Regions from separate parts of the Crenobacter cavernae genome, predicted to be linked through region 1. Evidence: predicted binding sites of a transcription regulator. Region 1 holds the regulator's gene; each other region holds the start of a gene.

What was found. Region 1 encodes sigma-54, which starts transcription at its own class of promoters, with help from an activator protein. Its sites were predicted from a motif close to CTGGCACGCTTCATGCTT; they were not measured.
Region 2: a site for sigma-54 is predicted at 5,370-5,387, ahead of glnA (type I glutamate--ammonia ligase). Genes of this name have one in related genera too.
Region 3: a site for sigma-54 is predicted at 8,141-8,158, ahead of flgJ (flagellar assembly peptidoglycan hydrolase FlgJ). Genes of this name have one in related genera too.

The regions. Positions count from the first base shown of each region.
Region 1 is NZ_CP031337.1:357,108-366,514, forward strand. Features, by position in the region: gene DWG20_RS01610 (monovalent cation:proton antiporter family protein) at 67-2,034, opposite strand; gene DWG20_RS01615 (KpsF/GutQ family sugar-phosphate isomerase) at 2,160-3,140, shown strand; gene DWG20_RS01620 (KdsC family phosphatase) at 3,150-3,674, shown strand; gene lptC (LPS export ABC transporter periplasmic protein LptC) at 3,671-4,231, shown strand; gene lptA (lipopolysaccharide transport periplasmic protein LptA) at 4,221-4,730, shown strand; gene lptB (LPS export ABC transporter ATP-binding protein) at 4,727-5,455, shown strand; gene DWG20_RS01640 (RNA polymerase factor sigma-54) at 5,466-6,863, shown strand; gene hpf (ribosome hibernation-promoting factor, HPF/YfiA family) at 6,994-7,335, shown strand; gene ptsN (PTS IIA-like nitrogen regulatory protein PtsN) at 7,452-7,913, shown strand; gene hprK (HPr(Ser) kinase/phosphatase) at 7,906-8,862, shown strand; gene rapZ (RNase adapter RapZ) at 8,843-9,407, shown strand, end outside.
Region 2 is NZ_CP031337.1:1,821,831-1,831,237, reverse strand. Features, by position in the region: gene DWG20_RS08855 (phosphatase PAP2 family protein) at 1-502, opposite strand, end outside; gene prmC (peptide chain release factor N(5)-glutamine methyltransferase) at 502-1,323, opposite strand; gene mgtE (magnesium transporter) at 1,329-2,768, opposite strand; gene mtgA (monofunctional biosynthetic peptidoglycan transglycosylase) at 3,028-3,711, opposite strand; gene aroE (shikimate dehydrogenase) at 3,715-4,536, opposite strand; gene DWG20_RS08830 (rhodanese-like domain-containing protein) at 4,714-5,166, opposite strand; gene glnA (type I glutamate--ammonia ligase) at 5,454-6,872, shown strand; gene DWG20_RS08820 (DUF4124 domain-containing protein) at 7,062-7,568, shown strand; gene glnL (nitrogen regulation protein NR(II)) at 7,765-8,820, shown strand; gene ntrC (nitrogen regulation protein NR(I)) at 8,846-9,407, shown strand, end outside.
Region 3 is NZ_CP031337.1:2,188,659-2,198,065, forward strand. Features, by position in the region: gene abc-f (ribosomal protection-like ABC-F family protein) at 1-82, opposite strand, end outside; gene tsaD (tRNA (adenosine(37)-N6)-threonylcarbamoyltransferase complex transferase subunit TsaD) at 128-1,153, opposite strand; gene DWG20_RS10630 (OsmC family protein) at 1,257-1,676, shown strand; gene flgB (flagellar basal body rod protein FlgB) at 1,914-2,327, shown strand; gene flgC (flagellar basal body rod protein FlgC) at 2,330-2,740, shown strand; gene DWG20_RS10645 (flagellar hook assembly protein FlgD) at 2,758-3,438, shown strand; gene flgE (flagellar hook protein FlgE) at 3,469-4,728, shown strand; gene flgF (flagellar basal-body rod protein FlgF) at 4,755-5,489, shown strand; gene flgG (flagellar basal-body rod protein FlgG) at 5,510-6,292, shown strand; gene DWG20_RS10665 (flagellar basal body L-ring protein FlgH) at 6,302-6,979, shown strand; gene DWG20_RS10670 (flagellar basal body P-ring protein FlgI) at 7,014-8,066, shown strand; gene flgJ (flagellar assembly peptidoglycan hydrolase FlgJ) at 8,188-9,144, shown strand; gene flgK (flagellar hook-associated protein FlgK) at 9,228-9,407, shown strand, end outside.

The DNA of each region.
Region 1 (9,407 bases):
CCGTCGCGACGCGGGCGGCCCCGCATTCACTTCATGCTAGCCGCGCCCGACGGGCAGGCAAGACACTCAGCCTTGTAGCAACAGGTTCTCCGCGCTCGCCAGCGCCTCGGGCTCGCCGAACAGGATCAGCACGTCGTCGCGCATCAGCTCGAACTCGTCGCAAAAATCGGTGCGGCGGAAGTTATTGCGGCGCACCGCCTTCAGTTCGACGCCGGCGGTTTCCAGCTTGAGTTGGCCGAGACGCTGGCCGATCGCCGCCGCGCCCTCGGGCAGCACGACGCTGTAGAGGCGCGGCTGCAGGAATTCGTCGAGACCGTCGGTGTCGTCGCTCATGCCGCGGAAGAAGCCGCGAAATAGCGCATAGCGCTCCTCGCGCACCGCGCGGATGCGTTTGATGACCCGGTTCAGCGGAACGCCGACCACCATCAGCGCGTGCGACGCGAGCATCAGGCTGCCTTCCATGATCTCGGCGACGACCTCGTCGGCGCCGGCGCGGCGCAGCACGTCGATGTCGGTGTCGTCGACGGTGCGCACGATCACCGGCAGCCCGGGGCGCTGTGCGTGTACCGCGTCCATGATGCGCAGCGCCGCGTGCGTGTCCGCGAACGAAATCACCAGCGCCTTGGCGCGCATCAGGCCGGCCGCCAGCAGCACTTCCTTCTTGCCGGCGTCGCCGAACACCACCGATTCGCCGGCCTCGCCCGCCTCGCGGATGCGCTCCGGGTCCATGTCGAGCGCGAAGATCGGGATGTCCTCGGCCTCCAAGAGGCGCGCCAGCGCCTGGCCGCTGCGGCCGTAGCCACAGATGATCACGTGCTCGTCCTTCATCATGCTCTCGACCAGGACCTGGTGCAGGCTCGCCGCCTGCAGCGCCCAGTCCTGCTTGATGAGCTTGCGCGTGATCGCGTCGCCGTGCTGGATCAGGAACGGTGCGACCAGCATCGACAACACCACCGCGGCGATCGCCGCCTGCGTGAGCCCGGCCGGCATCAGCCCGAGGTTGGCCGACAGCGCCAACAGCACGAAGCCGAATTCGCCGCCGTGCGCCAGCGCCAGCGCACCGCGCAGACTCTCGTTCGAGCGGTGGCCGAACGCGCGCGCCAGACCGAACACCACGCCGAGCTTGACCGGCACCAGCAGGAACAGGAGCAGCAGCACCTCCTTCCAGCGGTCGACGAACACGGCCAGCTCGAGCCGCATGCCGATGGTGATGAAGAAGAAGCCGAGCAGGATGTCGCGGAACGGACGGATGTCATCCTCGACCTGGTAGCGGTACTCGGTCTCCGAGATCAGCATGCCGGCGACGAAGGCGCCGAGCGCGAGGGACAGCCCCGACAGCTCGGTCAGGTAGGCGACGCCGAGCGTCACCAAGAGCACGTTGATCATAAACAGCTCGCCCGAGCGCTGGCGCGCGACGAGATGGAACCACGGCCTGAGCAGCTTCTGGCCGAAGAACAGCAACAGCGCCATCACCGCCACGATCTTCACACCGGCCAGCCCCAACTCCATCCACAGCCCGTCGCCGCCCGCAGCCAGCGCCGGCAGCAGGATCAAGAGCGGCACGACGGCCAGGTCCTGGAACAGCAACACGCCGATCGCCAGCTGGCCGTGCGCTTGTGCCAGCTCCAGCCGCTCGGCCAACAGCTTGCTGACGATCGCCGTCGACGACAGCGCCAGCGCGCCGCCGATCGCGACGCCGGCCAAGAGATTGCCGGTGATCGCGCCCGCGACACCGACGATCAGCAGCATGGTCACCACCACCTGCGCGAGCCCGACGCCGAACACCAGCCGGCGCATCGCCTGCAATTTGGGTAGCGAGAACTCGAGGCCGATAGTAAACATCATAAACACGATGCCGATCTCGCCGAGGAAGCGGGTCTCCTCACTGTCGGGGATCAGGCTGGCGACGCCGGGTCCGGCCAGAAAGCCGGCCACCAGATAGCCCAGCATGGGCGGCACCTTCAGGCTGCGGCACAGCGTGACCGACAGCACCGCCGCCAACAGCACGACCACGATCGGGGCCAGTGAATGCATGAATGCTCGCTTTCCGGGATGGGGGACAACGACAGGGCGGCCGGTCACTTCAATAAACTCTGTTAAGCAAAAGCCGCACCAGGCCGTCGAGTCACCGGATTATAACCTTGATATACTCTCGCCCTATGGATACCTCCGTGAATCGACAGCGCCTGGAAGCGGCGCGCCAGGTCCTCGCCATCGAAGCCGAGGCGATCTCGCAACTGGCCGAACGGCTCGACGAACATTTCGCCCGGGCGGTCGAAGCCATCCTCGCCTGCAGCGGCCGCGTGGTCGTGATCGGCATCGGCAAGTCCGGCCACATCGGCCGCAAGATCGCCGCCACGCTCGCGTCGACCGGCACGCCGGCCTTCTTCGTCCATCCGGCCGAGGCGGCGCACGGCGACCTCGGCATGATCACCGCCGACGACGTGGTGCTGATGCTGTCCAACTCGGGCGAGAGCGACGAAGTGCTGACCTTGCTGCCGGCCTTGAAACGCAAGGGCCTGACGCTGATCAGCCTGACCGGCCGCCCCGAGTCGACGCTCGCGCGCGAAGCCGACCTGCACCTGAACGCCCAGATCGAGAAGGAGGCCTGCCCGCTCGGCCTCGCGCCGACCGCCAGCACCACCGCGGCCTTGGCGCTCGGCGACGCGCTGGCGGTCACGCTCTTGTCCGAGCGCGGTTTCGCGCCGGAAGACTTCGCGCTGTCGCATCCGGGCGGCAGCCTCGGCCGACGCCTGCTGGTGCACGTGCGCGACGTGATGCACGGCGGCGAAGCGCTGCCGGTGGTCAGAAGCGGTACGTCGCTGAAAGACGCGCTGCTCGAGATGACCAAGAAGGGTCTCGGCATGACCGCGGTGCTCGACGACAAGGACCAGCTCGCCGGCATCTTCACCGACGGCGACCTGAGGCGCACGCTCGACAAGACGCTGGACCTGGCCGGTCTGACCGTCGACGCGGTGATGTTCCGTACGCCGCGCACCGTCAATGAGGCCCGGCTCGCCAGCGAAGCGGCCAAGCTGATGGAAGAACACAAGGTCAACGGGCTGCTGGTGCTCGACGATGCCGGCAAGCTCGTCGGCGCGCTCAATATGCACGACCTCCTCAAGGCCGGGGTCGTTTAAGGAATTCGAATGCAAAGCTTTCAGGAACTGGCGCGGCGCGTGAAGCTGCTGATCATGGACGTCGACGGCGTGCTGACCGACGGAAGCATCTTCATCAGCGCGACCGGCGAGGAACTCAAGGCGTTCAACACGCTCGACGGCCACGGCCTCAAGATGCTGCAGTCGACCGGCGTGAAGCTCGCCATCATCACCGGCCGCGACGCGCCGGGCGTCGCCCACCGCGCGAAGGGGCTCGGCATCGACTACTACTACGCCGGCATCCACGACAAGCGCGCGACCTTGGCCGAGCTGCTGGAAACGACCGGCCTCACCGCCGAGGAATGCGCGTACATCGGCGACGACGTGGTCGACCTGCCGGTGATGATCCGCGTCGGCCTGTCGGTCGCCGTGCCCGAGGCGCCGAGCCTGGTCCTCCAGCACGCGCACTACGTCACCGGCGCATCCGGCGGCGCCGGCGCAGTACGCGAACTGACCGAGCGCATCATGCAGGCGCAGGGCACCTTCGACGCGCTGATGGCGCGCTACCTCGAATGATCCGCCCGCACCGGCTGTTTCCGATCGCGCTCGTCGGCCTGATGGCGATGCTCGCTTTCTGGCTCGACCAGATCTCGCGCTGGAGCCCGTCGGGCAAGGAGCTCGACCCGAGCCGTCCCGAGTACACGGTCGAAGACTTCAGTGCGACGCGCTTTGACGCGCAAGGCCGCATCCAGGAACGCCTCGTCGCCAAACAGGGCTGGCAGTTCCCCAAGCAGCCCGACCTCCACCTGCGCGAGGCCGTGCTCGACAACTACCAGGCCGGCGCGCTCGCCTACCGCGCCGCCGGCGCCATCGCGCGCTACAACCGGCAGGACGGCATCGCCTTTCTCGAACAGAAGGCGCACTTCTTCAAGCCGGGCGTCGCCGGCCAGCCGGACACCCACGTCTACGGCAGCCGGATCACGATCAACACGCGTACGCGCGTCGCCAGCGCCAAGACGCCGGTGGAAATCCACTATGGCGAGTCGATCGCCAACGCCATCGGTTTCGAATACCAGCAGCAGAAGGGCCTGTTGCGGCTCCTCTCCCACGCAAGGGTGAAATATGTACAGTAAGCTTTTGACCGCGGTCCTCGTCGGCCTGGCCACGCTGCCGGCCTGGGCGGAAAAGGCCGACCAGAAGAAGCCGATCGAGATCAGCGCCGACGCCGGCACGCTCGACCAGCTCAAGGGCGTCACCGTCTGGCAGGGCAACGTGATCGTGATCCAGGGCACGCTCAAGGCGACCGCCGACCAGCTGACCGTCACCCGCGACGCGCAGGGCCGCCAGACGCTGCAGGGCATAGGCCGCCCGGCCACCTTCCGCCAGAAACTCGAAGCCCGCCCCGAGTACGTCGAAGGCCAGGGTTCGCGCGTCGACTACACCAGCGCCAGCAACCAGGTCGTGCTCACCGGCAATGCGCGCGTCAAGCGCGGCGCCGACGTCGTCACCGGCGGAGTCATCACCTACAACACCGAGACCGAGGTCTACCAGGTCAGCGGCGGCAGCGTGCAGGGCCCGAACAAGGGTCGCGTCACCGTGATCCTGCAACCGAAGGACGAAGGCCAGAAATGACGCAGAGCCAGCTCACCGTCCGCCACCTGCAGAAACGCTTCAAGAAGCGCGCCGTCGTGCGCGACGTGTCGCTCGACATCGCCAGCGGCGAGGTCGTCGGCCTCTTGGGGCCGAACGGCGCCGGCAAGACGACCAGCTTCTACATGATCGTCGGCCTCGTCGCGGCCGACGGTGGCGAGATCGAACTGGACGGCACTGTCATCACCCGCCTGCCGATCCACAAGCGCGCACGCATGGGGCTCGGCTACCTGCCGCAGGAAGCGTCGATCTTCCGCAGGATGACGGTCGAGGAAAACATCCGCGCCGTGCTCGAGATCGGCGGCCTGAAGGGCGAGAACCTCGATAAGGAGCTCGAACTCCTGCTCGACGACCTCAACATCGCCCACCTTCGCGACACCAACGCGCTGGCGCTGTCCGGCGGCGAACGACGCCGCGTCGAGATCGCGCGCGTGCTCGCCACGCGGCCGCGCTTCATCCTGCTCGACGAACCGTTCGCCGGCGTCGACCCGATCGCGGTGATCGACATCCAGAAGATCATCGCCTTCCTGCGCGAGCGCGGCATCGGCGTCCTGATCACCGACCACAACGTGCGCGAAACGCTGCGCATCTGCGATCGCGCCTATATCATCAGTGAAGGCGCTGTGCTCGCCTCGGGCGAACCGGACACGCTCGTCAACGACGAGAAGGTTCGCGAAGTCTATCTCGGCGAGCACTTCCACCTGTAATGGCCACGCCATGAAGCAGAGCCTCCAGCTCAAGGTCTCGCAACATCTCACCCTCACCCCGCAGCTGCAGCAGTCGATCAAGCTGTTGCAGCTGTCGACGCTCGACCTGCAATCCGAGGTCGAACGGGTGTTGCTCGACAACCCGCTGATCGAACGGATGGACGACGGCCCGAGCGAAGCGTCCGGCGAGGAAAGGTTGGCCGAGCCCGCCGCCGACAACGGCTCGGCCGACGGCGCCGACACGTTGCCGGGCGAGCTGTCCGACTGGGGACGCGGCGCCGCGCGCGGCGACAACGACGACTACGACCCGCTCGCCAACGTCGCCTGCCCGGTGTCGCTGCGCGAACACCTGATCGCCCAGCTCGGCGAAATCGCGATGTCGACGCGCGAACACGGCGTCGTCAGCCTGTTGATCGAAGAGCTCGACGACGACGGTTTCATGCCGCAGCCGCTCGAAGCGGTGCTCGCCGAACTGCCGGCCGAACTCGAACTGACGCTCGAAGAGCTCGAGGACGGTCTCGAACTGCTGCAGGGCTTCGACCCGGCCGGCGTCGGCGCCTTCGACCTGACCGGCTGCCTGCTGCTACAGCTGGCCAGCCTGCCCCGCGTCACGCCGGGGCTTGCGAGCGCACGCACCATCGTCGAGAAGCACCTGACGCTGCTCGGCCAACGCGACTACGGCAAGCTGAAGAAACTGCTCTCGGTCGACGACGCCGAACTGAGACTCGCGCAGCAGCTGATCGCCAGCCTCACCCCGCATCCGGCGGCCAACTTCGGTCGCGACGAGACGCACTACATCGTGCCCGACGTGCTGGTGGTCAAGCGCAAGGGACGCTGGCAGGCCGAGCTCAACCCGGGCGCCGTGCCGCGGCTGCGCGTCAACCCCGGCTACGCCAAATTGGTGTCCGAGGCGCGCGGCGAAAGCGGCGAACTCGCGCCGCGCCTGCAGGAAGCCAAGTGGTTCGTCAAAAACATCCAGCAACGGTTTGACACCATCCTGAAAGTGTCGGAATCTATCGCCAACAGGCAGCAAGCGTTCTTTGAACATGGTGAAGTGGCAATGCGTCCGTTGATACTGCGCGACATTGCCGAAGAACTGGGCCTGCACGAATCCACCATCTCCCGGGTGACCACGCAGAAATACCTCCTCTGCGCGCGCGGGCTCTTCGAACTCAAATATTTCTTCGGCAGTGCGTTGGAAACCGACAGCGGCGGCGAGTGTTCCGCGACCGCGATCAAGGCGCTGATCAAGCAGCTGATCGACGCCGAAGACCGTCAAGCACCGCTCTCCGACAGCAAGCTGGTCGACCTCCTGACAAAACAAGGCATCCAGGTCGCGCGTCGCACCGTGGCCAAGTACCGCGAGGCGATGCAGATCGCGGCGGTCGCCCAGCGCAAGACGCTTTGAAAAAGGCTCTTTAAAACGCCGATTGCTACCCCACCTGTTCTTTGAGGGGTTCCGTCGCCCCGCGATGGAGCCACACAAGAAAACCGCCGGGCCGCCGGGCCCAGGCGTTTGTCACCTAAGGAGTTAGGGTATGAACCTCAAGATCACCGGTCTTCATCTCGAAGTTACTCCGCCGATGCGCGACTACATCGAAAGCAAACTCGAACGCGTGACCCGCCACGTCGACGACGTGATCGACGTCGCCGTGACGCTATCGGTCGACAAGCTTGTGCAGAAGGCGGAGGTGAACGTTCACCTCTCCGGCAAGGATATCCACGTGGAGGCCACCGAAGCCGACATGTATGCAGCCGTCGATGCGCTGATCGACAAACTCGACCGCCAGGTCCTGAAACACAAGGAAAAACGCAACGAGCGCCGCGCGCCGACCCCGGCACCAGCACCGGAAGCGCCGACAGAACAGGCGAACGCCTGAGTGGCGTGATTGTCGAAACGGGAACCTGCGGGTTCCCGTTTTTCATTGACGGCCTTTTGCCAAGACTACGCTTGAGCGTAGAATGGCCGGGTTTTTTCTGTAAGCAAACGCACAGTATGAGCCTGATCGGCAAAATCCTCGCGCCCGACCATGTCCTGATCGACCTGGACGTCGGCAGCAAAAAACGCGTATTCGAACAGGTGGGGCTCCTTGTCGAGAACACCCACGCCATCGCCAGAAGCGAAGTGTTCGACTGCCTGTTCGCCCGGGAAAAACTCGGTTCGACCGGCCTCGGCCAAGGCGTGGCGATTCCGCACGGACGCGCCAAGGGGCTGAAGGAGGCGGTCGGCGTGTTCATCCGCCTGAAGAACCCGATCCCCTTCGACGCGCCCGACGGCAAGCCGGTACAGAGCCTGTTCGTGCTCCTCGTGCCCGAAGAGGCGACCGACCTGCACCTGCAGGTCTTGTCTGAACTCGCACAACGCTTCTCCAGCCGCGCGCTGCGCGAGGCGCTGATCGCCGCGCCCGACCGCGACACCCTCTACCGCCTGCTCACCGAATGGTCCGGCCATGCCTAGCGTCTCCGTTCGCCAGCTCTACCAGGACAACCATCAGAAACTGTTTCTGACCTGGGTCGCCGGCACCGGCGGGTCGGATACGATGATCCGCAACGACGACCAGCGCCCGACCCTCGCCCTCGTCGGCCACCTGAACTTCATCCACCCGAACGCGGTGCAGGTGCTCGGTGTGGCCGAGGTCGACTACCTGGAGAAACTGGAGAACGCCGCCGCGCGCACCGCGCTCGACCAGCTGTTCCACAAGCCGATGGCGGTCGTCATCGTCGCCAACAACCAGGCGGTCCCCAAGCTGCTGCGCGACTACTGCCACACGCACAACGTCCCCTTGATGAGTTCGCGGCTCGAGAGCCCCTACCTGATGGACGTGCTGCGCATCTATCTGGCGCGCGCGCTGGCGACGTCGACGGTGCTGCACGGCGTGTTCCTCGACGTGCTCGAGATCGGCGTGCTGATCATGGGCGACTCGGCGATGGGCAAGAGCGAACTCGCGCTGGAACTGATCTCGCGCGGCCACGGTCTGGTCGCCGACGACGCGGTCGAACTCTACCGCATCGGCCCGGAGACGCTCGAAGGCCGCTGCCCGCCGCTGTTGCGCGACTTCCTCGAAGTGCGCGGCCTCGGCATCCTGAACATCCGCACCATCTTCGGCGAGACCGCGGTCCGCCCGAAGAAGGTGCTCAAGCTCATCATCCACCTCGTCAAGGCCAACGACCAGGCGATGCAGGCGCTCGACCGCCTCAACATCCAGTCGGAGACGCAGGAGATCCTCGGCGTGAAGGTGCGCAAGGTGATCCTGCCGGTCGCGGCCGGCCGCAACCTGGCCGTGCTCGTCGAGGCGGCGGTGCGCAACTACATCCTGCAACTGAGGGGCATCGACAGCACGCGCGAATTCATCGAGCGTCACACCAACTTCCTCAGGGATCAGGAACATGCAGCTGATCCTGATTAGCGGCCTGTCCGGCTCGGGCAAGTCGGTCGCCCTGAAGGCGCTCGAAGACGCCGGCTACGCGTCGGTCGACAACCTGCCGGCGACGCTGCTCTCGAAGCTGATCGCGCTCTACCGCGAACAGGGTCACGAGCGCATCGCGATCAGCGTCGACACGCGCGGCGGCCCGACGCTCGCCGCGCTGCCCGGCGCGATGAAGGAGTTGTCCGACGCCGACGTCGACGTGCGCCTGCTCTACTTCGAAGCCAAGCCCGACACGCTGGTCAAGCGCTTCTCGGAGACGCGCCGCCGCCACCCGCTGTCGGGGCCGGGCCTCACCGTCGAGGAATGCATCCGCCAGGAACAGGAGATGTTGGCCGAGGTCAAGGCGCTCGGCTACCCGATCGACACCAGCGAACTGTCGGCCAACCGTCTGAGGACCTGGATCAAGGCGCTGGTCGGCGCCGAGGCCGGCCGACTGACGGTAGTGTTCGAATCGTTCGGCTTCAAGCACGGTGTGCCGCTCGACGCCGACCTGGTGTTCGACGCGCGCTGCCTGCCCAATCCCT
Region 2 (9,407 bases), 1.5 Mb from region 1:
GCATGATCGCCAGCGCCAGCGTCAACCATAGCGCGCGCGCCCTGCGCCGCAGCCCCACGCCCAGCAAGGTTGCCATCAGGGCGGCGGCCGTCGCGTGGCCGGAGGGGAAGGAATCGCCGTGCGGCATCGCGCCGAGCAGGTAGAAGTTGTCGGCCGCGAGCATCAGCGGCGGGCGCGCCGCGGCGAACAGCATCTTCAAGGCCGTCGACGCCAGCAACGCCAGCAGCGTGGCGAACAGCGCCACCGGCCAGCGCGCCGGCTTTCGCGCGGCCCAGACCGAGACCAGCGCGGCGACCACCGGCCACTCGCCGAGCACCGACAGACCGAGCCAGAACAGAGCCGGCAGCGCGGCGCCCGCATGGTTGGCGGCGAGGAACAGCGCACGGTTGGCGTCGGGCCAGAACAGGAAGACGACGAAAGCGGGCAGCGCCAGCCAGAACGGCCAGCCGGGGACGCGCAACGCGTTTTCAGCCGGCGGAGTATCGGGAAGCGGGCCGGGCATCAGGACTCGCCACGTTGGCCGAGCGTGACGCGGTCGAGCCCGGCGAGGTCGGCCAACGTTTGCACCGAAGCCAGCCCCGCCGCGACGAACAGCGCCTGCACCGCGTCGCCCTGGTCGTAGCCGTGCTCGACCATCAGCCAGCCGCCGGGCAGCAGCCGTTCGACCGCGCCATCGGCCAGCGCGCGCAGGCAGACGAGGCCGTCGGCCTCGTCGGTCAGCGCGCCGCGCGGCTCGAAGCGCAGGTCGCCCTGGTCGAGGTGCTCGTCGCCGGCCGCGATATACGGCGGGTTGGAGACGATCAGGTCGTAGCGCTCGCCCGTCGGCAAGGCCTCGTACCAGCTGCCTTCAAAAAACTGCACCGGCGCTAAGAGCCGCGCGGCGTTGTCGCGCGCGATCGCCAGCGCGGCGGGCGAAACGTCGCCCGCGCTCACCCGCCAGGCCGGCGCCTCGAGCGCCAGCGTGACGGCGACGATGCCGCTGCCGGTGCCGAGGTCGACCGCCTTGCACCGGCGGTCTCTGCCGACGCGCGCCAGCGCCGCCTCGACCAGATGTTCGGTCTCGGGGCGCGGGATCAGCACGCCGGGCGCGACGCGGAACGGCCGGCCGTAGAATTCGCGCTCGCCGACGAGGTAGGCGATCGGCTCGCCGCGCAGGCGGGCCTCGGCCAACGTCCGGAATGCCGCGGCGACGTCGGCCGGCGCCTCGGCATCGCCGCGGGCGATCAGTTGCGCACGCGTCAACCCCGACGCGGCCTCGAGCAGGAGGCGCGCCTCCAGCCGGGGCAGACCGGCGTCGCGCAGCAGGGAATCGAAACTGGCCATGGTCTTTAAAGAAGGAAGATGGTGGCGAGGCCGAGGAAGATGAAGAAGCCGCCCGAATCGGTGCAGGCGGTGATCATCACGCTCGAGCCGACCGCCGGGTCGCGGCCGAGCCGCGTCATGGTCAGCGGGGTGAACACACCTATGGTCGCGGCCAGGATCAGGTTCAGCGTCATCGCCGTCGTCATCACCAGGCCGAGCGCGAAGTTGCCGTACAGCCACCACGCGAGCAAGCCGAGCACGCCGCCCCACACCAGGCCGTTGATGATGCCGACGCCGAGTTCCTTGCGCCACAGGCGCAGCGCCTGGCTCGCCTGTACCTGGCCCATCGCCAGCGCGCGCACGATCATCGTCGTGCTCTGGTTGCCCGAGTTGCCGCCGATACCGGCGACGATCGGCATCAGCGCGGCGAGCGCGACGATCTTCTCGATCGACCCCTCGAACGCGCCGATCACGCGCGACGCGATGAAGGCGGTGACGAGGTTGATCGCCAGCCACGCCCAGCGGTTCTTCACCGAGTCGATCACCGGCGCGAACAGGTCTTCCTCTTCCTTCAGGCCCGCCAGATTGAGCATGTCGCTCTCGGATTCCTCGCGGATCACGTCGACCATCTCGTCGACGGTCAGCCGGCCGATCAGCTTGCCGCTCGCGTCGACCACCGGCGCGGTCACGAGGTCGTAACGCTCGAACGCGAGCGCCGCGTCTTCGGCGTCTTCGTCGGGGTGAAAGGCGACGACCTCGGTCGCCATCACGTCCTCGACCAGCGCCTCGGGGTCGGACACCAGCAGTTTGCGGATCGGCAGCACGCCCTTGAGCACGCCCTCGTCGTCGATCACGAACACCTTGTCGGTCTGCTCAGGCAATTCGTCGAAGCGGCGCAGGTAGCGCAGCACGACCTCGCACGTCACGTCGGCGCGGATCTTCACGATGTCGAAGTCCATCAGCGCGCCGACCTGGTCGTCGCGGTAGGACAGCGCCGACTGCAGCTGCTGACGCTCTTCGGCGTCGAGCGCGCCCATCACCTCGTAGACGACCTGGCGCGGCAGGTCGGGCGCGAGGTCGGCCAGCTCGTCGGCGTCAAGCTGTTCGGCGGCGGCGACCAGCTCGTGCGGGTCCATCGACTCGATCAGCGTTTCTCGGACCGCGTCGGACACTTCGAGCAGGATCTCGCCGTCGCGCTCGGCCTTGACCAGCTCCCAGACCAGCAGGCGGTCTTCGGGCGGCAAGGCCTCGAGGATGTAGGCGATGTCGGCCGGGTGCTGCGCGTCGAGCTTGTGCTGGAGCTCGGCCAGGTTCTGCTTGTGGACGATCGATTCGACGAGATCGTGCTTGGGCATCTCCTGGCGGTGCACCAGGCCTTCGACCAGGCGCTGGCGCTCGATCAGGCGCTGGACCTGAACCAGGTTGTCTTGCAGACGATCGGTGGTTTTTTTTTCTACTACGGTCATGCACGCCTCCTTCCGCCGGTCGGCGGTGGAACGCTAGGCGCGCACGGTCAACGGGCGGGAATCAGGATAGGGTTGAAGCTGAATTGCGGGATTCGGTTAAGGGATAACTGGGCAAGTCCATGATTTAAACCGCTTTATGCGGCCAAAAACAGAAAACAGTTGATTTTATCATACGAACACCCCCGCCCGCCAGACAGGCGGACGGGGGCGCAAAAAGCAAATCCCGGACAAGGCGTTACCGCCGGTAACGGCCGTCTAGTCAGGGCACGTCGGCGAAACGCATGCGGCGCTGGATGATGCGCGACTTCTTCGCCAGCCCCCGCGCGTTGCGGTGTTCGTCGTAGAAGCGCGGGTTGGGCACCATCGCGGCGAGCTTGGCCGCCTGCGCCGGCGCGAGCCGCGCGGCGGAACCGCCGAAGTAGTGACGGCTGGCCGCCTCGGCGCCGAAAACGCCGTTGCCCCACTCGATCACGTTCAGATAGATCTCGAAGATGCGCCGCTTGTCGAGCACCGCCTCGAGCATCACGGTGATCGCCGCCTCCTCGAGCTTGCGCCACGGCGTCTTGCGACTCGACAGGAACAGGTTCTTCGCCAGCTGCTGACTGATGGTCGAGCCGCCGGCGACGATCTTGCCCTGCTTCATGTTCTTCTCGAACGCCGCCTCGATGCCGTTCCAGTCGAAACCCTCGTGGTCGACGAACTTCGCGTCTTCCGACGCGACGATCGCGCGCTTGAGGTTGGCCGAGATCCGTTCGTAAGGCACCCATTTATGGCGCAGTTCGGCGTCAGGGTCGTCTTCCTGCAGCCGGGCGAGCTGCTCGTTCATGAAGGCGCTGGCCGACGGGTTGCTGGAACGCCAGTAGACGATGTGGCCGAAGATCCACAGGTTGTACAAAACAAGGGCGGCCAACAGGGCCGCCCCGATTTTAAGCAGAAGGCGCATGGGTCAGGCCAAGAGATCCCTGAGCAGATTGGTCACCGCGCGCGTTTCCGGCTGCACGCCGCGCCAGATGCGGAACGACTCGGCCGCCTGCTCGACCAGCATGCCCAGCCCATCGGCCAGCATGCCGGCGTTTTCGGACTGCGCGCGCGCGAGGAAGGGCGTCAGACCCTTGCTGTACACCATGTCGTAGGCGAGCGTGCGCGGGGTGAACACGCCGCGCGGGATCGGCGGCAGGTCGTTCGACAGGCTCGACGAGGTCGCGTTGATGATGATGTCGAAGGTACGGCCGGCGAGCGCCTCGTAGCCGACCGCTTCGATCGGGCCGAATTGGCCGAACTGGTGCGCGAGCGCCTCGGCCTTGATCAGCGTGCGGTTGGCGATGGTCAGCGCCGACGGTTTCTGCTCGAGCAGCGGCACCAGCACGCCGCGCACCGCGCCGCCGGCGCCGAGGATCAGCACGCGCTGGCCCTTGATCGGGAAGTCGAGGTTCTCGGCGATGTCGCGCGTGAGGCCGACGCCGTCGGTGTTGTCGCCGTAGGCCTTGCCGTCCTTGAAGGTCAGCGTGTTGACCGCCTCGGCCGCGCGCGCGCGCTCGGTCAGCTCGTCGGCGTAGCGGAAGGCGTCGCCCTTGAACGGCAGCGTGATGTTCAGCCCCTTCGCGCCGGCGGCGACGAACTCGTCGACCACGACCTTGAACTTGTCGAGTTCGGCGAACAGGCGCTCGTAAGCGATGTCCTCGCCGGTCGCCTTGGCGAACTCGGCGTGGATGAACGGCGATTGGCTGTGGGCGATCGGGTTGCCGATCACGGCATAACGGTCGGTCATGGAAAACTTATCCCTATAGGCAAATGCATGGCGCGGGCCGCGTGACGGCGCCGCCGATGGTAGAACTTTGCCTTGATGCGCGGCGCGATGCAAGCCGTCGCCGGCCCGGATGTCGCAACGCAGCAAGGGCTCGGCCAGGCTTGGCAACGTCCATCAGCCTGGCCGAGCCCGCGCGGATCAGGACTGCACCCAGGGCAGGCCGTGTCCTTTCCAGCCGCCGACGGTGCCGCGATGTCCGGCGGCGTCCTTGTCGCCCTCGAAACCTTCGAGCACGTTGTACACCTCGCTATAACCGGCGCCGGTCGCGATGCGCGCCGCCTCGTCGGAACGCACGCCACTGCGGCACATGAACAGCACCAGTGCCTCGGCGCTGACCTGCTCCTTCAGTTGCGCGAGAAAGTGCGGGTTCGGCTGCATACCCGGCCAGGTCTTCAGTTCGATACGCACCGAGCCCGGCACCGTGCCGACGAACTGCCATTCGGCGGCGCTCCTGACATCGACCAGCACCACGTTAGGCAATTCGCCCATCAGGCGCGCCGCCTCTTCCGGGGTCACCGCGCCGGAATACGGCAGCGCATTGTCGAGCGCGCGCTGGTGCGCGACGCCGAGAATTTCCTTGCTTTGACTCATCGTGATCTCTCCTTGCCGCGGCACATAAATATCAAACCCACCCCGGCCTAAATGCGTTATAACACTGTGGGCCGCGCACCGGGAGGGGGCAGACGCAAGGCTAAATGCACCAACACAGTGCAAGTACGCTTTTCATGCACCAAAACCGGGCAAGGCAGGCGCAAAGAGCGCCGGCACCATCGCATTTTCCGGCCCGCACAGACCTGGCACGCTTCATGCTTTGATCTCGGCGTACCGGATTTCACCATATCAATGCAATCTATTGCAGAAGGCCTTAGGAGACACACATGGCGGTTGCAGACGTTGTAAAACTGATCCAGGACAATGACGTCAAATTCGTTGACCTGCGCTTTACCGACACCCGCGGCAAGGAACAGCACGTGACCATCCCGGCTCACGTGCTACTGTCCGAGCCGGAAGAGTGGTTCGAAAACGGTCATGCTTTCGACGGCTCGTCCATCGCCGGCTGGAAAGGCATCCAGGCTTCCGACATGCTGCTCATGGCCGACCCGGCCTCCGTCAAGATCGACCCGTTCTTCGACGAGCCGACCGTGTTCATGACCTGCGACGTGGTCGACCCGGCCGACGGCAAGGGCTACGACCGCTGCCCGCGCTCGGTCGCCAAGCGCGCCGAAGCTTACCTGAAGGCGTCCGGCGTCGGCGACACCGCCTTCTTCGGCCCGGAACCCGAATTCTTCATCTTCGACTCCATCACCTGGGGCCAGGACATGTCCGGCTGCTTCGTGAAGATCAACGCCGAAGAAGCGGCGTGGTCGTCGTCCAAGGAGTACGAAGGCGGCAACACCGGCCACCGTCCGGGCGTCAAGGGCGGCTACTTCCCGGTCCCACCGGTCGACTCGTTCCAGGACATCCGCTCGGCCATGGTGCTGGTGCTGGAAGAACTGGGCGTGCCGGTCGAAGTGCACCACCATGAAGTGGCGACCGCCGGCCAGAACGAGATCGGCACCCGCTTCAGCACGCTGACCGAACGCGCCGACTGGACCCAGATCCTGAAGTACGTCGTGCACAACGTCGCGCACAGCTACGGCAAGACCGCGACCTTCATGCCGAAGCCGATCTTCGGTGACAACGGCTCCGGCATGCACGTGCACCAGTCGATCTGGAAAGACGGCCAGAACCTGTTCGCCGGCGACGGCTACGGCGGCCTGTCCGAGACCGCGCTGTACTACATCGGCGGCATCATCAAGCACGCCAAGGCGCTGAACGCGATCACCAACCCGGGCACCAACTCGTACAAGCGCCTCGTGCCGCACTACGAAGCCCCGACGAAACTGGCCTACTCGGCGAAGAACCGTTCGGCCTCGATCCGCATCCCGCACGTGGCGAGCCCGAAAGGCCGCCGCATCGAGGCGCGCTTCCCGGATCCGCTGGCCAACCCGTACCTGTGCTTCGCCGCGCTGTTGATGGCCGGCCTTGACGGCATCCAGAACAAGATCCACCCGGGCGACGCGGCCGACAAGAACCTGTACGACCTGCCGCCGGAAGAGGACAAGCTGATCCCGACCGTCTGCGCGTCGCTCGACGAAGCGCTAGCCGCCCTCGACACGGACCGCGAGTTCCTGACCCGCGGCGGCGTGTTCAGCAACGACTGGATCGACGCCTACCTCGAGCTGAAGATGCAGGAAGTGGACCGTCTGCGCATGATTCCGCACCCGGTGGAGTTCGAACAGAGCTACAGCGCCTGATCGGCGTCGGGGCGGTCCTGCACTGCCCTGCGATCATCGAAAACCCGCCCGTGTGGCGGGTTTTTTCTTGAGCGCTCGTCCGCCAAGCATGACGGTCACGATGCTTTTGCTTATCATAAAGGGCTGCCGGCTTGCAAACGCGGCAACCGTGCTCCAGACCTTCCAGCCCTCTTCCCCCAGTGGACCCCGATGAAAGCTCTCGTCCTCGTATTGGCGGTTTTACTCAGCGGCACGACCCAGGCTGCGGTGTACAAATACGTCGATGCCAACGGCCGCATCACCTATACCAACGTCCCGATGAGGGGCAGCCAGCGCGTCGACCTCGCGCCGCTATCCAGCTATCGCCCGTCGGGCGAACCGGCAGCGGTCTCCCCGCGCAGCAGTAGCAGTGGCGGCTCCGCCAGCAGCACGCCTCGCCCGGCGGGCTCGGCTGGCGGTGGCGCCTACCCGCAGGTCAGCGCCGACACGCAGAAGCAGCGCGACGCCGGCCGGCGCAAGATCCTCGAAGACGAACTGGGCAACGAACAGAAGGCGCTCGCCGATGCCCGTAAGGCGCTGACCGACGGCGAGGCGACGCGCAACGGCAACGAGAAGAACTACCAGAAGTACCTCGACCGCGTGCAGAAGCTGAAGGACGCGGTGACCGACCGCGAGAAGAACGTCGCCGCGATCAGGAAGGAACTCGGCCAACAATAAGTTGACGCACCCAATCGGTGCATAATCGTGCACACCGGTCTGCATACGGCACCGGAATGGGCCGAGACCCGCTGCGAACGCCGGCGACTCGGCTTTTTTTGTACGCGGCGCGGGGAATCCGTCACGGGTAATCCCTAATCCCCGCTGGCGCGTCGCTTGCTTTTGTTTCGGTATCGCCCCGAAGGTGTGCATCGCCATGAACCCCTCCCGTTTTGCCGGCCTGGAATTGCTCGACACCCCGGTCATGGTCGTCGACGCCGACGGCGCCGTGCAGTTCGTCAACCCGGCGTGCGAAAACCTGCTCGCGCTCGGGCGGCGCGAACTGACGCGCCAGCGCATCGCCACCTTGTTCCGCGACAGTGAAGCGCTCGCGCTGGCGGTCGCCACCACGCTCAGGCAACACGCCAGCTTCATCGAACACGACCTCGCGCTAGGCCTCGCGCACCAGGAAAGCGTGTTGCACGTCGCGCTGACCGTCACCCCGCTCGAGGGAGACGAAGCGCTCGCGCTGCTCGAGATGCGCGCGCTCGACCAGCAGCTGAAGATCGCCAACGAGGAGCGCCTGCTGCTCCTGCAACAGGCGAACCGCGAACTGATCCGCAACCTCGCGCACGAGATCAAGAACCCGCTCGGCGGCATCCGCGGCGCGGCGCAATTGCTCGAACACGAGATCGCCGACCGGCCGGAGCTCAAGGAGTACACCGCGGTGATCAAGGAAGAGGCACTGCGCCTGCAGAGCCTGGTCGACCGCATGCTGATGCCGAACCAGCGCCACGTGCTTTCAGAAATCAATATCCACGAAGTGCTCGAACGCGTGCGCAGCATCCTGCTCGCCGAGACGCCGAAGGGCCTCGTCGTGCGCCGCGATTACGACGTCAGCCTGCCACTGTTGATCGCCGACAAGAGCCAGCTGATCCAGATCGTGCTCAACATCACCAAGAACGCGATGCAGGCGATGAAGGGCGAAGGCGAGATCGTGCTGCGCACGCGCGTCGCACGCCAGGTCACGCTCGCGCGCAAGCGTCACGCACTAGCGCTGAAGCTGCAGATCGTCGACAACGGCCCGGGCATCCCCGACGAGATCCGCGACCACATCTTCTACCCGCTGGTCACCGGCCGCGCCGAAGGCACCGGCCTCGGGCTGACGCTCGCGCAGGCCTTCGTCCACCAGCACGGTGGCGCGATCGAGTTCGAGTCGCGCCCGGGACAGACCACTTTCACCGTACTCTTGCCGTTCAGCCGCGAAAGCTGAGCGGTCTTCTTAAAGGACGACGCGCATGACCGCTCCAGTCTGGATCATCGACGACGACAAGGCCATCCGCTGGGTGCTGGAGAAAGCCCTCGCCCGCGCCGGCATCGAATACCAAAGCTACGCCAACGCCGACGACGCGCTGTCGGCGCTGGCGCGCGTCACGCCGCGCGTGATCGTCAGCGACATCCGCATGCCCGGCCTCGACGGCCTGGCGTTTCTGGCCGAAGTGAAGGCCGTCTGCCCGAACCTGCCGGTGATCGTGATGACCGCGCACGCCGACCTCGACTCGGCGGTCGCGGCCTTCCAGGGCGGTGCATTCGAATACCTGCCCAAGCCGTTCGACGTCGACATCGCGGTCTCGCTGATCGAACGCGCGCTGGCCGAGAACGAGGCCGAAGACGGCAACGACAAGGCGCCCGAGGCGATGCCGGCCTTGCTCGGCCAGGCGCCGGCGATGCAGGACGTGTTCCGCGCGATCGGCAGGCTGTCGCAGTCGAGCGTCACCGTGCTGATCACCGGCGAATCGGGAACCGGCAAGGAGCGCGTCGCCGAAGCCTTGCACCGCCATTCGGCGCGCGCCGGCAAAC
Region 3 (9,407 bases), 1.4 Mb from region 1:
GCCCGGGCAGGAAGTTCGCGGTCGCGCCGGACAACAGTTCTTTGGTGCCGCGGCGCAGGGTGAGGTTTTTCAGCTGGATCATGAGTCAGGGTCGCCGGCCCGGTTGCCCGTGCCGGCGTGAAGGGGGTTAAGCGGTCGGCAGCGCCGACAGGTCCCAGCGCGGCTTGATGGTGAAGGCGCCGGGCGCGTGCGCGTGTTTCAGGCGCATCGCGCCGGCGAAGGCGATCATCGCGCCGTTGTCGGTGCACAGCGCCAAGGGCGGGTAGAACACCTCGAGTTTGCGGCGTGCTGCGGCGTCGTCGAGCGCGGCGCGTAGCTGCTTGTTGGCGCCGACGCCGCCGGCGACCACCAACCGCTTCATGCCGGTCTGTTTCAAGGCTTTCAGCGATTTTTTCACCAGCACCTCGACGATCGCCTCCTGGAACGCGTGGCAGATGTCGCAGCGCAGCGGCTCGGTCAGCTCGCCGTGCTCGGCTTCGACCTGGCGCACCAGCGTCAATACCGCGGTCTTGAGCCCGGAGAAGCTCATGTCGAGGTCGGGCGAATGCAGCATCGGGCGCGGCAGCGTGAAGCGGTGCGGCGTGCCTTGCTCGGCCAACCTCGACAGCGTCGGGCCGCCCGGATAGTCGAGGCCGAGCAGCTTGGCGGTCTTGTCGAACGCCTCGCCGGCGGCGTCGTCGAGCGTCTCGCCGAGCACCTGGTAGTCGCCGATGCCCTTGACCGCCATCAGCTGCGTGTGGCCGCCCGAGACGAGCAGCGCGACGAAGGGAAAGTCGGGACGCGGCTCGGATAGCAAGGGCGACAACAGATGGCCTTCGAGGTGGTGGATGCCGACGACCGGGATGTTGAGACCGAAGGCGAGCGCGTTGGCGAAGCTGGCGCCGACCATCAGCGCGCCGCCGAGGCCCGGCCCTTGCGTGTAGGCGATCGCCGAGACCTCGGCCAAGGTCTTGCCGGCGTCTTTCAGGCACGCTTCGGTCAGCGGCAGTACGCGGCGGATATGGTCGCGGCTGGCGAGTTCGGGCACCACACCGCCGTACTCGGCGTGCATCGCCATCTGCGTGTGCAGATGGTGGGCGAGCAAGCCCTGGTCGAGGTCGTAGAGCGCGACCCCGGTTTCGTCGCAGGACGATTCGATTCCGAGTACCAACATGGCGTGTTTCTATGAGGCGAAACCGCCATTTTACCGGTGATTCTTTATGACCCCAACCGGCGATGGTAGGCTTGTCGTTTTTGCCGGATCAGGAGGAGGACAGATGAAAGCACGACTCAAGTGGGTGGAGGGTGTCTGCTTCATGGGCGAGACCGGCAGCGGCCACGCCGTCGTGATGGACGGCGCGCCCGAGGGCGGCGGCCGCAACCTCGGTCCGCGTCCGATGGAGCTGGTGCTGCTCGGCACCGCCGGCTGCACCAGTTACGACGTGATCACCATCCTGAAGAAGGCGCGCCAGGACGTGCGCGACTGCTGGGTCGAGCTCGACTCGGAGCGCGCGAGCGAAGACCCGAAGGTGTTCACCAAGATCCACTTCCACTTCATCGTCGTCGGCCACGGCGTGAAGCCGGAGTTGGTCGAGCGCGCGATCAAGCTGTCGGCCGAGAAGTACTGCTCGGCGTCGATCATGCTCGCCAAGACCGCCGAGATCACGCACGACTTCGAGATCCGCGAAGCGGATTGATTGCCGCATCGTTGCCGCCGCCAAGAACGCCACCGTCCGGTGGCGTTTTTCATGGCCGCGCTGGCAAAACTTGCCGCTCGCGTTTGCCGGCTGCGGCAAGCCGGTGCCGTCGCCGTTTTCCGCGCAAGGGCTTTCGGATCAACGCATCAATTGCAAACAAACGTTAATGCAGGCTCGGCCAACGTTGGCCGAGCCTGGCACGGAACATGCTTATGTTTTGCGTCCCCGGGAGATTCCATGCTCGACAAGATCGCCAAACACTTCGACTTCCAGCAGCGCGCGCTTGACTTGCGCGCCTACCGCGCCGAGGTGATCGCCAGCAACATCGCCAACGCCGATACGCCTTACTACAAGGCGATGGATTTCGACTTTGGCGCGGCGATGAAGTCGGCCGAAGACGGCCAGGGCAAGCTGGCGCTCGCCGCGACCGCTGCACGCCACCTGGCGGGCAGCGCGGGTGCAGGCTCCACGACGAATGGCGCCGACCTGCAATACCGCGGCGCGGTGCAGCCCAGCCTGGACGGCAACACGGTCGACATGGACGTCGAGCGCGGCGCCTTCGCCGACAACGCGATGAAGTACCAGTCGACGCTGACCTTCCTCAACCGCCGCATCTCCAGCCTGAACGACGCCATCAAGGGAGGCCAGTAAGCATGTCCTTGTCCAATGTGTTCGGCATCGCCGGCTCGGCGCTGACCGCCCAGTCGCAGCGCCTCAACCTGGTGGCGAGCAATATCGCCAACGCCGAGAGCGCGACGAGCTCGACCGGCGAGCCGTACCGCGGCCGCCACGTGGTGTTCACCGCGATCCCGGTGTCGGCCAGCCAGCCGCAGGTCGCCGGCGTGCGCGTGACCTCGGTCGTCGAGGACAAGACGCCGTTCAAGCTCAAGTTCGACCCGGCCAACCCGCTCGCCGATGAGCGCGGCTACGTGAAGCTGCCCAACGTGAACCCGGTGGAGGAAATGGCCGACATGATCTCGGCCGCGCGCTCCTACCAGACCAACGTCGAAATGATGAATACCGCCAAGTCCCTGCTGCAGAAGACGCTGCAGCTCGGCCAGTAATCGCGAGCGAGGTACAAATGGCCACCATCGACCAGAGCATCCTGAACAAGATCAACGGCACCACCGGCACGAGTGGTAGCGGGACCACGAAAGACGTCAGCAGCGCCGATGCGATCCAGAACCGTTTCCTGAAACTGTTCACCACGCAGCTGCAGGCGCAGGACCCGCTGAACCCGATGGACAACTCGCAGATGACCGCACAGATGTCGCAGATCAGCACCGTCACCGGCCTCGAGAAGCTGAACCAGGCGATGTCGGGCCTGACCCAGGCGCAGATGGCGTCGCAGTCGCTGAACGCCGCCGCGCTGATCGGCCGCAACGTGCTGGTCGGCGACAGCGGGCTGAACCTCAAGGACGGCTCGGCCCGCGGCGCGGTCGGCCTCAGCCAGAATGCCGACCAGCTGAAGATCGACGTCAAGGACAGCAGGGGCAACGTGGTCGACAGCTTCTCGATCGAGCAGCCCAAGAACGGCCTGACCTATTTCGGCTGGGACGGCAAGAACGTGACCGGCGAACAGCTGGCCGACGGCGAATACTCGTTCGCGGTCACCGCGACCCAGGGCGGCAAGCAGATCGACGCGACCGCGCTGTCCTATCAGCAGGTCAAGAGCGTCGGCATCGACGGCCTCACGCCTAACCTGTCGCTCGGCAACGGCAAGCGGGTGACGCTGGATACCGTGGTCGAAGTGGCGGCGTAAGCCCCCGTAAAACAAAATCAGGAGCGGAACATGGGTTTTCAGCAGGGTTTGAGCGGTCTGTCCGCCGCCTCGAAGCAACTCGACGTGATCGGCAACAACGTATCCAACGCCAATACCATCGGCTTCAAGGGCTCGCGCGCCGAGTTCTCCGACATCTACGCGAGCAGCCTGTACGGCGTCGCCAACGCGCAGACCGGTATCGGCGCCAAGACGGTGGGCGTGTCGCAGCAGTTCACCCAGGGCAACCTCACCAACACCAGCAATCCGATGGACCTGGCGATCGCCGGTAACGGTTTCTTCCGCGTCGAGAACAAGGGCGACGTCGGCTATATGCGCAACGGCCAGTTCCAGCTCGACCGCGAAGGCTACTTCGTCAACAACGGATTTAAGCTTACCGGCTACCAGGCCGACGCCAACGGCACCATCGTCGCCGGCCCGCCGGTCGAACTGCAGGTCGATACCGCCAACATCGGCGCCAAGGCCACCACGACCATGACGCTCGGTGCCAACCTCGACGCCAAGCAGACCGCGCCGGCGGTGGCCTTCCCGGGTATCGATCCGAACAACCCGGATCCGAGCTCGATCAACCACTCGCGCTCGGTCACCGTGTACGACAGCCTCGGCGTGTCGCACCTGATGACCTTTTACTATGTGAAGAGCGCCACGCCGCTGCAGTGGAACGTTTACACCCGCTTCGACACCGATCCGGTCGACATGACCGTGACGCCGCCGGCCACCACGCCGAACGCACTGTTGACCCCGCTGACCTTCAACAACGACGGCACGTTCGCGACCCCGGCCGGCTCGGTGACCTTCAACGCTCCGACGCTCTCCAACGGTGCTGCGCCGCTGTCGGTCACCGTCGACCTGAGCAAGACCACCCAGTTCGCCGGCCCGTTCTCGGTCAACACGCTGACCGCCGACGGCTACTCGGACGGCTCGTTGACCACGCTGGCCACCTCGGCCGACGGCACCGTGCAGGCGCGCTATTCGAACGGCCAGACCAAGACCATCGGCCAGGTGGTGCTCACCAGCTTCGCCAACGTGCAGGGCTTGAGGCCGTCGGGCGACAACCGCTGGGTCGAGAGCTATGAATCGGGCAAGCCCAAGGTCAATACGCCGGGCAGCAGCAACGTCGGCGCGGTCCAGTCGGCGGCGCTCGAGGACTCCAACGTCGACCTGACCTCCGAGCTCGTCAACATGATCACCGCGCAGCGCTTCTACCAGGCGAACGCGCAGACAATCAAGACGCAGGATTCGATCCTGCAGACGCTGATCAACCTGCGTTGAGCGTGAAAGGCTGAACCGTGGACCGCATGATCTACCTGGCGATGAACGGCGCGAAGCACGTGGAATGGCAGCAGGCCACCACCTCGCACAACCTCGCCAACGCCAATACCAACGGCTACAAGGCCGACCAGGTGTCGTTCCGCGCGCTGCCGGTCAAGGGCGAAGGTTCGCCGACCCGCACCTATGTCGTCGACAACACCGTCGGCCACGATATGTCGCAGGGCAGCCTGCTGCAGACCGGCAGCCCGAACGACTTCGCGCTCGGCACGCCGGGCTTCTTCGCGGTGCAGGGGCCGGACGGCCAGGAGGCGTACAGCCGGGACGGCGGTTTCGCGCTCGACGAAACCGGCATGATGCGCACGAAGAGCGGCCTGCCCCTCATCGGCGACGGCGGTCCGATCACCGTGCCGGCCGGCAGCAAGCCGGAAATCGGCCAGGACGGCACCGTGATGGCCACGCCGCAGTCGGGTCAGGACCGGACGCCGCAGATCGTCGGCCAGCTCAAGCTGGTCAACCCGGCCGTGCGCGACGTGTACAAGGGCGAAGATGGCCTGTTCCGCCTCAACGGCGGCGGCACCGTCCAGGCCGACCAGGGCGTGAAGCTGGTCGCCGGCGCGCTCGAGGGCAGCAATGTGAACGCCGTCGACAGCCTGGTGCAGATGATCTCGCACGCCCGCCAGTTCGACCTCAACATCAAACTCATGCAAACCGCCGACCAGAACGCGCGCTCCGCGACGCAGGTGCTGGCGATGACGGCCTGACGGCCAGGAGATTCCGCATCATGATGCGCTCGCTGTATATCGCCAAGACCGGCATGGACTCGAGCCAGTTCGCGCTCGACGTCGTCTCGAACAACCTGGCCAACGTCAACACCAAGGGTTTCAAGCGCAGCCACGCGGTGTTCGAGGATCTCTACTACCAGACCCTGCGTCAGCCCGGTTCGCAGCTCTCCAACGGGAACACCCTGCCGACCGGCCTGCAGATCGGCACCGGCGCGGCGCCGGTGTCCACCGCGCGCATCCACTCGCAGGGCAGCCTGGCGCGGACCGAGCAGTCGCTCGACCTGGCGATCACCGGCGAGGGCTTCTTCCGCGTCCAGCGCCCGGACGGCATCATCGCCTACACCCGCGACGGCGAGTTCCGCCGCAACCAGAACGGTGACGTCGTCAACCCGGCGGGCTACCTGCTCGACCCGGCGATCAACATCCCGGCCGACGCGACCCGCATCAGCATTTCCGACGCCGGCGCGGTGCAGTACTTCCTGCCGGGCAACCCGAACCCGCAGAATGCCGGCAACATCCAGCTAACCACCTTCATCAACCCACAGGGGCTCGAGAGCATAGGCGAGAACCTGTACCTGCAGACCGCCGCGTCGGGCGACCCGCAGGACGGAGACCCGGGCACCGACGCGCGCGGCCGCATCAGCCAGGGTTATCTGGAAGACTCCAACGTCAACGTGACCGAAGAGCTGGTGAAGATGATCCAGGCGCAGCGTTCGTTCGAGATGAACTCGCGCGCGATCAAGACCGCCGACGAGATGCTGCAGCGCATCGCGCAGCTGTAACAGAGCCATATGAAACGATTCGTCCCCCTTTTTGCCGCCGCCGCGCTCGCCGCGTGCACCTCGCCGCAACCGCCGCTGGTGCAGCAGCCGATGACCGCGCGCCCGCAACCGAAGCCGGTCGCCGCCACGCCGAACGGCTCGATCTTCCAGGGCACGAACTACCGGCCGCTGTTCGAGGACAAGAAGCCGGCGCAGGTCGGCGACACGCTGACGGTCGCCATCGAAGAGAGGACCTCGACCTCCAGCAGTTCGGAGAGCAAGGGCAACCGCAGCGCGTCGACGTCCAGTTCGATCGACGCGAGCCTCAACCTGCCGTTCTTCTCCAACTTCATCGAGGACAAGATCGCCGGCGCGAGCTTCGGCGCCAACGGCAGCGCCAGCAACAACGGCAAGGGCAGCGTGACCGGTTCGTCCGCCTTCACGAGCTCGATCACCGTCACCGTGATCGACGTGCTCGCCAACGGCAACCTGGCGGTCAGCGGCGAAAAACAGATGCGCCTGAACAGCGACACCGAATTTATCCGCCTGTCCGGCGTCGTCAACCCGCTCGACATCAAGCCGGGCAATATCGTCTCGTCGACCAAGCTCGCCGACGCGCGCATCGAACAGCAGACCGAGGGCAACCAGCGCCGCTACATCGAGCCGGGCTGGCTGTCCCGTTTCTTCCTGTCGGTGCTGCCGTTCTGATACGCTGTCGCCCTTCGCGCGTAAGGAGTTAGGTATGAAGCGGTTCTGGCTCGTGCTGGGGCTGATGGCGGGGCTGATGCAGCCGGCGCTCGCCCAGCAACGCATCAAGGAGTTGGCGTCGGTCGGCGGCGTCCGCAGCAACCAGCTGCTCGGCTACGGCCTCGTCGTCGGTCTCGACGGCAGCGGCGACAAGGGCAGTTCGTCGCCGTTCACCATCCAGTCGATGGCGAGCATGCTCGCCCAGCTCGGCGTGCAGATTCCACCCGGCACCAAGCTCGACCCGAAGAACACCGCGGCGGTGACCATCACCGCCAGCCTGCCGCCGTTCGCGCGGCGCGGCCAGGCGATAGACGTGACCGTGTCGTCGATCGGCGACGCCAAGAGCCTCAGGGGTGGCACGCTGTTGATGGCGCCGCTGAAGGGCGCCGACGGCCAGATCTACGCGATGTCGCAGGGCAACGTGGTGGTCGGCGGTGCCGGCGCCAGCGCCGGCGGCAACAAGGCGCAGGTCAACCAGCTGTCGGTCGGCCGCATCCCGTCGGGTGCCACCGTCGAGCGCGAAGTGCCGACCGTGCTCGGCAGCAACGAGACCGTCCAGCTCGAACTCCTTGAGGCCGACTTCACCACCGCCAACCGCGTGGTCGAGGCCATCAACCGCTCGCTCGGCGCCGGCACCGCGCAGGCGGTCGACGGCCGCCTGATCGAAGTGCGCGCGCCCTACGACGGCCGCGTGCAGTTTCTCTCCCGTCTGGAAAACATCCCGGTCAAGCCGGCCGAGGTGACGCCGCTCGTCATCATCAACGCGCGCACCGGTTCGGTGGTGATGAACCAGGCGGTCACGCTGGACCCGGTCGCGGTGGCGCACGGCAACCTGTCGGTCACCGTCGGCAACAACGACCGCGCCGGCAACCCCGACATCAACGTCCGTGCCGACGCCGGCCAGGTGGTTAACCTGCCCAAGAGCGCCAAGCTGTCGCAGGTGGTCAACGCGCTCAATGCGGTCGGCGCGACGCCGCAGGACCTGGTGTCCATCCTGCAGGCGATCAAGGCGGCCGGCGCGCTCAAGGCCGACCTGCAGATCATCTGACCGCCCCCGTGACGCCGGGCCATCAAGGCTCGGCCAACCTTCAAAAAGCGGCCTTGTGGCCGCTTTTTTCTTTTCTGGCCCGCTTCTTGCTGTTATTCATGCCGAAGGAGCGCCACCGACCATGAATCCGCTATCGAACACCGCCAGTCCCGCCGATGTCGCCAAGCGGCTCGCCGTCGACCCGACCGGGCTAGAGACCTTGCGCGCCCGCGCGGCGCAGGACCCGAAGGGCACGGTCAAGGAAGCCGCGCGCCAGTTCGAGGCGCTGTTCATGGACAACCTGATGAAGGCGATGCGTGCGACCTCGTTCGACGACGAGGAAGACTCGCCCGAGATGGACACCTTCAAGGGCATGCTGGACCAGCAGCTCGTGCAGACGCTGTCCAAGGCCGGCGGCATGGGCCTGGCCGATGTGCTGACGCGCCAGCTCTCCAAGCTCTCCAAGAGCGACGAGCCGCTGACGCCCGAAACGCGCCAGTTCGCGTCGACCGAAAGCGTGTTGCCGCAGGTGAAAAAAGCGCTGGCCGCCTACGGTGCGAAATGGGCCGAGGCGCAGGCAAATCCTGCCGCCCGGGCGGCCGAGCTTGCCGGCGACGCGGGCAAGACCTTGCCGGCTGCGCCGCAGAACTTTGTCGAGACGCTGCTGCCGCACGCACGCCGCGCGGCCGAGTCGCTCGGCGTTGCACCGCAGCTGGTGGTCGCGCACGCGGCGCTCGAGACCGGCTGGGGCCGTCGCGCGATCCGCAACGCCGACGGCAGCGACAGCCACAACCTGTTCGGCATCAAGGCCGGCGGCGCCTGGAAGGGCGACACCGTCGACGTGCTGACCACCGAATACGTCGGCGGCGTGCCGCAAAAACGGGTCGAGACCTTCCGTTCCTACCCGTCTTACGCCGCGGCCTTCGACGACTACGCCCGCCTTCTGGCCGACAACCCGCGCTACCGCGGCGCGCTGGGGCAGGGCGGCAACGCCGGCGGTTTCGCGCAAGGCCTGCAGCAGGGCGGCTACGCGACCGACCCGCGCTACGCGAAGAAGCTCGCCGACGTGGCCGGCGGCCTGATCGCGCGCGGTATTTGAGCGGGCCTGCCGGGCGCCCGATGGCGGAACGGGGGTCAAGTTTTCGCCGGCGCGGCCGATAAAAGCATTCAGGAGAGAGCGATATGGGTAGCGGCATTTTCGGAATCGCCATCAGCGGCCTCAACGCCGCGCGGGGCTCGCTGGAAACCACCAGCCACAACATCAGCAACGTCAACACGGCGGGCTATCACCGCCAGGTGAACGCACAGACGGCGCGCACGCCGTTCTTCGAGGGGTATGGCTACGTCGGGCGCGGCGTCGAC